Linked DNA regions of Magnetococcus marinus MC-1. The protein of the gene in region 1 binds, or shares a complex with, the protein of each later gene. Links are inferred from orthologs where the notes say so. Each region holds a gene or a part of one and is shown on either strand. Other genes may lie near its edges. The genes, in order: uvrB and MMC1_RS17845.

Region 1 (3,266 bases):
AATGCCTTGTTTGCCATGGCACTGGGCGCACAGGGTCTGGTAGTAGTTAGCCCCCTGTTGCCTGTTCGCCTGCTTGATCGTTTTATCTTTACGCTCAATGACGGCGTCCATGTCAACCTGACCCAGGCTGACGAAATGGGCCAGATCCAGCAGCGAGGCATCATCCAGCTTGTCCCCATAGCCGTGAGTGGCCTCTTTCAGCAGCGCAACCAAGGCCTGTGGATCCCGTCCCTTAGCAGCCGTTATACCCACGATGCCGGTAAAATGTTTACCCTTGGCATAAGCACCCTCTTTACCCATACCGTCCCAGCCATGGCACTCCTTACAGCGCCAGCTATCTTTAGCCTTGGCCTTGCCGCTGCTGGGGTAAGCCGTGTGGGCGCCTTGGGGCGGCTTTTGATCCAGCTCCTTGTACCAACTATCGTACAACCGCCCACCCCGCGCGATGGAAGAGAGCATGGCCGCCTCATCCATAACCCCCTGCTGGCCCTCTTCTGCCTGAACAAGGGGGGTCGCCAACAGCCCTAGCAGGCCACATAGAACCGCCACCCCCAATTGCACGAATCTCTTATTAACCGCTTGAACCTTATGCATGCCACCCTTCCCCTTCGTCATATACCATGGATTCATCCGCCGCCCTGTGGGTCGTGGAGCCATCCTTGAGCGCCACCACGCCATGAACCACCCGCACCGCATACCAGCATATCTCAACTTTTTGCACAAGTACATGCCTGCACGACTGGATTCATCAAAGTTGTTTTCGTTTTCCTCTCCCTGCACCCGCCTCGGTTTAGAGCAGGGAGGCCTTCTCCAGCGCGATAATTTGATCGCGGAACAGGGCAGCCTGCTCAAAATTGAGCGCCGAGGCGGCGTCATGCATCTCTTTTTCCAAGGCTCGAATACGTTTTTCTAACGCCTTGCCGTGCAGGGGCACCACAGGCTCTTGCAAAGCAGCCACCTGTTTACCCCGTCCTTTGGCCGCTGATTTCGATGTGCTATCGCCACCGGTCATCTCCCCCATCAAATCGGCGACACCGCGCACCACCGACTGCGGGGTAATATTATGCTGCTCATTATAATGCTGTTGGATCGCCCGCCGTCGATCGGTTTCGGCTAAGGCCCGCTCAATGGAGCCAGTGCGTTTGTCCGCATAGAGGATGACCCGCCCCTCTACGTTGCGGGCGGCCCGGCCAATGGTCTGTACCAGTGAGGTTTCCGACCGCAAAAAGCCCTCTTTATCGGCATCCAAAATCGCCACGAGGCCCACCTCAGGAATATCCAACCCTTCCCGGAGCAGGTTGATGCCAATCAGTACATCAAACGCCCCCAACCGCAGATCGCGGATAATCTCCATGCGTTCAAGGGTGTCGATATCCGAGTGCAGGTAACGCACCTTAATATCCAGATCCACCAGATAGTCGGTTAAATCCTCGGCCATCCGTTTGGTCAGGGTGGTAGCCAACACGCGATAGCCGGTGGCAATGACCTTTTTGATCTCGTGGATCAGATCATCCACTTGGTGCTCCACCGGGCGAATCTCCACCGGGGGATCCATCAAACCAGTAGGACGGATGATCTGCTCCACCACCTGCCCTTGGGCCTGTTCCAACTCCCACAGGGCGGGGGTGGCCGACACATAGATGGTTTGAGGACGCATCTGCTCCCACTCTTCAAACTGCAAAGGACGGTTATCCATGGCCGAGGGCAACCGAAAGCCATACTCCACCAAGGTGCTTTTGCGGGAGCGGTCGCCGCGATACATGGCCCGTACCTGAGAAACGGTCACATGGCTCTCATCCACAAACAGCAGGGCATTCTCGGGCAGATACTCAAACAGGGTGGGTGGCGGTTCACCGGGTTGACGGCCCGTTAAAAAGCGGCTGTAATTTTCAATGCCGGTGCAGTAACCCAACTCCTGCATCATCTCCAGGTCCTGGCGGGTGCGGTTTTCCAAACGCTGGGCCTCCAACAGGTAGCCTTGTTGGTTAAAGCTCTCCAGCCGCTCTTTAAGCTCGGCCTTAATTCCCTCCACCGCCCGCACAATGGTAGAACGCTGGGTCACATAGTGGCTGGCGGGAAAAAATGAGGCGTGGGGGGCTGGGCCAAAATTCTCCCCAGTCAGGGGGTCAACCTCGCTAATGCGGTCGATCACATCGCCAAACAGCTCCACCCGGATGGCACGGGCATCCTCATGGGCGGGAAAAATCTCCAGGGTATCGCCCCGCACCCGAAAGGTGCCACGTTGAAAGTCAATATCGTTGCGCTGGTACTGCATGGCGACCAATTTACGCATAATCTCCCGCTGCTCAATCTCTTGCTCCACCTCTAATTTAAGGGACATGGCCGCATAAGATTCCGGCGAGCCCAAACCGTAAATGCAGGAGACCGAAGCGACAATAATCACATCTTGCCGGGTGAGTAGCGCCCGTGTGGCGGCATGGCGCATGCGGTCGATCTGCTCATTGATGGAGGAGTCTTTTTCGATAAAGGTGTCGGTGCGGGGCACATAGGCTTCGGGCTGGTAGTAGTCGTAATAGGAGACAAAATATTCCACCGCATTGTTGGGGAAAAAACTTTTCATCTCGCCATAGAGCTGCCCAGCCAGGGTTTTGTTATGGGCCAAGATCACCGCTGGGCGCTCCAAACGCTGGATGATATTGGCCATGGTAAAGGTTTTACCCGAACCAGTAACCCCGAGTAGCACTTGATCTTTTCGCCCTTCGCGCAATCCTGCCACCAATTTTTCTATGGCCTGGGGCTGGTCCCCACAGGGTTGGTAGTCAGAAATCAGCTCAAACTTTCTGTTCTCATCGCGCATGGGGGGGCTCCGCTGTTGTTACCAACAAGGGTATTGAAAGCGCTGGGCAGGAGGCGTATAAAGAGCGGGTCATCATCTTATAACATCTTGGAGTTTCGTGAATCATGGGTATTTTGTCAAATCGTGTTGCCAAAGTAAAACCCTCAGCCACACTGGCGGTTACCGCCAAGGCCAAGGAGTTAAAGGCAGCCGGACGTGACGTCATCGGGCTGGGTTCAGGCGAGCCCGACTTTGACACGCCCGATCACATTAAACAAGCCGCCATTGACGCCCTGAACGCTGGCTACACCAAATATGTGGCCGTAGCGGGTACGCCAGAGCTGCGTCAGGCCATCGCCGATAAATATAAGCGCGAGACCGGCCTGGACTACTCCGCCGAGCAGACCGTGGTGACGGTTGGTGGCAAACAGGCGTTCTTCAACTTGGCCCAAGCCACCCTTAACAGTGG
Region 2 (3,247 bases), 3.5 Mb from region 1 along the record:
AATATTCGCGATCTTAAAGAGAAAATACATCGCACGCAGGAGGAGAATTTTCTGGTGGTCAATGAGCAAGGCGATCTAAAAGGTATTGTCTCCTTTCAGGATATCCGTGGGGTGGCCTTTGAGCAGGGGTTAGAGGATTTGGTGCTGGTGCGCGATATTGCCACCCGTGAATTGATCACCGTTACCCCCAGCGATAACCTTTATGATGCCTTCCGCCGCATGGGGTCGGGCAATGTGGAACAGTTACCTGTGGTGAGTGAGGATAACCGCTCGCAGGTGCTGGGCATTATCACCAACCATGATGTCATCCAAGCCTACAACCAAGCCCTGCTGGAGCGTGAAGCCGAACGGGAACTCAACCGCTAATCGCCCACCTTGCCCTAGCCTATCCATAAACACAAAGGGCGGCTGCCCGCCAGCGTGGGCAACCCCCTTTCACACCTTCCGCCACCGCGAGTCTGTTCAGCCATGGATCATCCCACACTGCATCATCTCAACGCCCCCCAGCGGCAAGCCGTTACCACCCTGGACGGCCCCCTCATGGTCTTGGCCGGGGCAGGATCGGGCAAAACACGGGTATTGACCCGACGTCTGGCCTGGATTATCCAACAGCAACAGGCCTCCCCTGAAGAGGTGCTGGCGGTGACCTTTACCAATAAGGCCGCCAAAGAGATGCGGAACCGGGTTCAGGCGTTACTGGGTTTGGATGCCCCCGCCCAGGCCCACCGCTTCTGGATTGGTACCTTCCACGGCATGAGCGCCCGCATGCTGCGCCAATACGCCGACCGCCTTGGCTTTGAGCGGGACTTTACCATTCTTGACAGCAGCGACCAGGAGCGCCTATTTAAACGGCTCTGTGAAGAGTTGGGCTTTGCCGATGCCTACTGGACCCCCAAGCGCCTAACCCACACCATTGGACGCTGGAAAGATGATGGCATTCGCCCCCAGGATTTAACCGATCGGGAGATCCGTAAAGCGTGGGAACGGGCGCGTATTCAACAGATGTACGAACGCTACCAGCAAGCACTGCTGCAAAGCAATGCCATGGATTTTGGCGATCTGCTGCTGCACTGTCTGCAATTGTGGCAACAGGAACCGGCCATCTTGGCGGCCTTTCAGCAGCGCTTTCGCTATCTGTTGGTGGATGAGTATCAAGATACCAACCATGTTCAATACCGCTGGATCTGCGCTCTATCAGGGTTGCACCAAAACCTCTGTGTGGTGGGGGATGATGACCAATCCATCTACAGTTGGCGGGGGGCACGTATTGAAAACATTCTCAAGTTTGAAGAGGATTTCCCTCAAACCAAGATTATTCGTTTGGAACAAAACTATCGCTCCAGTGGCAATATCCTTAAAGCCGCCAGCGGCCTGATCAACCACAACAAGGGCCGCATGGAAAAACAGCTCTGGACCGAAGATGCCCAAGGCGATGCCATTCACTTCTACCAAGCGGAGAATGATGAGGATGAGGCACGCTTTGTGGCCTCGGAAATTCTCACCCTCTGCCCCGCTGGGGATTATCAACAGGCGGCTATTCTGGTGCGAACCGCTCGCCAGACCCGCTCCCTGGAAGAGGGTTTGATGCGGGCGGGTATTCCTTATCAGGTGGTGGGGGGGCTGCGCTTTTTGGATCGCGCCGAGGTGCGCGATGCCTTGGCCTATCTGCGGGTGGTGGCCTCTAACCGGGATGATGTGGCCTTTGAGCGGGTTATCAATCTCCCCAAGCGTGGCATTGGCCCAGGTGCCCTGCAATCCCTGCGGGAGATTGCCAGCCAGGAGCGCTGCTCTTTGCTGCATGCGGCCCGCTTTGCGGTCGAGAGCAACACCATGAAGGGGGCTGCGGCCAAGGGTTTGGCAGCTTTTATTCAGCTCATTGAGCACGCTCGCAGCATGCTCGCCGACGATATAACCCCCGCTGAGATGCTCACCAAACTGTTGGCCCTAAGTGGCTACCGGGATTATGTACGGGATCTGGAAAAGGGCAACGACCGTATCGACAACCTGGACGAACTGCGTAATGCCCTGGCCCGCACTGAGAGTTTGCAACTATTTTTGGAAGAGGTTGCCCTTGCCACCGACCTCCAGGATGGCGGACCAGTTGCCAATCGGGTGGTGATCTCCACCCTGCATGCCGCCAAGGGGTTGGAGTTTCCCTGGGTGTTTCTGGTGGGGGTCGAAGAGGATGTTATGCCCCATAAACTGGCCCTCACCGAACAGCCGGAGATCGGCTTAGAGGAGGAGCGGCGCTTGGCCTACGTTGGCATGACCCGCGCCAAACAGCGGCTTTATCTCACCATGGCGCGTCGTCGATGGCTCTTTAATAAACCGGTTATGCCAATTAAGTCCCGTTTTTTAAAGGAGCTTCCTCAAGAAATTTTAGAGGATCGTGGTTTTCGTGTGAGCAGCCGACGCGGTGCCACAGGCAGCTTGGCGGGCCTGCCCGGTGGATCATTGCACCACCAGAAGGTGCGCTTTCCGTTACGTTAAGCCGGTACGAATAGCAGGCTCTGGGGGGCGGGTGGCCCCCCACTACATTGAATGAGGCGTGTAACATCCATGGCTAAAATAACCATCATTGGTGCCGGTTTGGCGGGCTCTGAGGCCGCTTGGCAGCTTGCCCAGCGCAATATTCCGGTACGTCTGTATGAGATGCGCCCCCACACCATGACCCCAGCCCACCAGACCGATCATTGCGGCGAGTTGGTCTGCTCAAACTCCTTGCGCTCCGACGACCACAGCAACAGTGCGGTGGGTCTCTTGCACCAAGAGCTGCGCGGGCTGGATAGCTTAATTATGCGTTGTGCCGACCAACATCGGGTGCCCGCTGGTGGTGCGTTGGCGGTAGACCGCCACGCCTTTTCCGCCGCCATAACCGAGGCCCTTGAGCAGCACCCCCTTATTGAGTTGATCCGTCAGGAGATCGTCACCCCGCCTATGGAAGAGGATGGGTATACCATCATCGCTAGCGGACCCCTCACAGCGGGCGGTCTGGCTCACTGGATTGAAGCACAGGTGGGCAAACGCATGGCCTTTTTTGACGCCATTGCCCCCATCGTCAGCCACGATTCCATTGATTTTAGCAAAGCCTGGAAACAGTCCCGTTATGATAAGGGCGATGGCAACGATTATATTAACTGTGCCATGGATGAGGCTCAATATCACACTTTTGTGCAAGCACTCTTAGAGGGGGAAAAGGTGGCCTATAAGGAATTTGAGGCCAACACACCCTATTTTGATGGGTGCC

Evidence for each region.
Region 2: the proteins of uvrB (region 1) and MMC1_RS17845 are in contact, whole or in part, in a crystal structure (PDB 7EGT), measured with the Thermus thermophilus proteins. The link is inferred for Magnetococcus marinus MC-1 from one-to-one orthologs. Residues at the interface, in WP_096411307.1 of Thermus thermophilus: Glu23, Leu25, Arg26, Asp27, Gly28, Glu29, Arg30, Phe31, Arg55, Glu326, Asp327, Phe328, Glu379, Ser382, Gln383, His398, Gly400, Arg401; in WP_096412145.1 of Thermus thermophilus: His654, Arg656, Phe657, Gln666, Asp668, Glu669, Lys680, Arg681, Leu682, Ser683, Lys685, Tyr686, Ala687.

What each region holds. Positions count from the first base shown.
Region 1 is NC_008576.1:834,971-838,236, reverse strand. What follows is about bases 305-3,250. They hold uvrB (excinuclease ABC subunit UvrB), read right to left. Parts: upstream 2,819-3,250; coding sequence 791-2,818; downstream 305-790. Other genes in these bases: MMC1_RS03570 (pyridoxal phosphate-dependent aminotransferase), read left to right, coding at 2,923-3,250; MMC1_RS03580 (c-type cytochrome), read right to left, coding at 305-594. In the rest of the region: more of MMC1_RS03580, read right to left, coding at 1-304; more of MMC1_RS03570, read left to right, coding at 3,251-3,266. UniProt on the Escherichia coli protein: The UvrABC repair system catalyzes the recognition and processing of DNA lesions. A damage recognition complex composed of 2 UvrA and 2 UvrB subunits scans DNA for abnormalities.
Region 2 is NC_008576.1:4,349,943-4,353,189, forward strand. The notes cover bases 53-2,979. They hold MMC1_RS17845 (ATP-dependent helicase), read left to right. Parts: upstream 53-468; coding sequence 469-2,490; downstream 2,491-2,979. Other genes in these bases: MMC1_RS17840 (chloride channel protein), read left to right, coding at 53-366; trmFO (methylenetetrahydrofolate--tRNA-(uracil(54)-C(5))-methyltransferase (FADH(2)-oxidizing) TrmFO), read left to right, coding at 2,560-2,979. Also shown: more of MMC1_RS17840, read left to right, coding at 1-52; more of trmFO, read left to right, coding at 2,980-3,247. UniProt on the Escherichia coli protein: A helicase with DNA-dependent ATPase activity. Unwinds DNA duplexes with 3'-5' polarity. Translocates on single-stranded DNA with 3'-5' polarity. Initiates unwinding more efficiently from a nicked substrate than double-stranded DNA.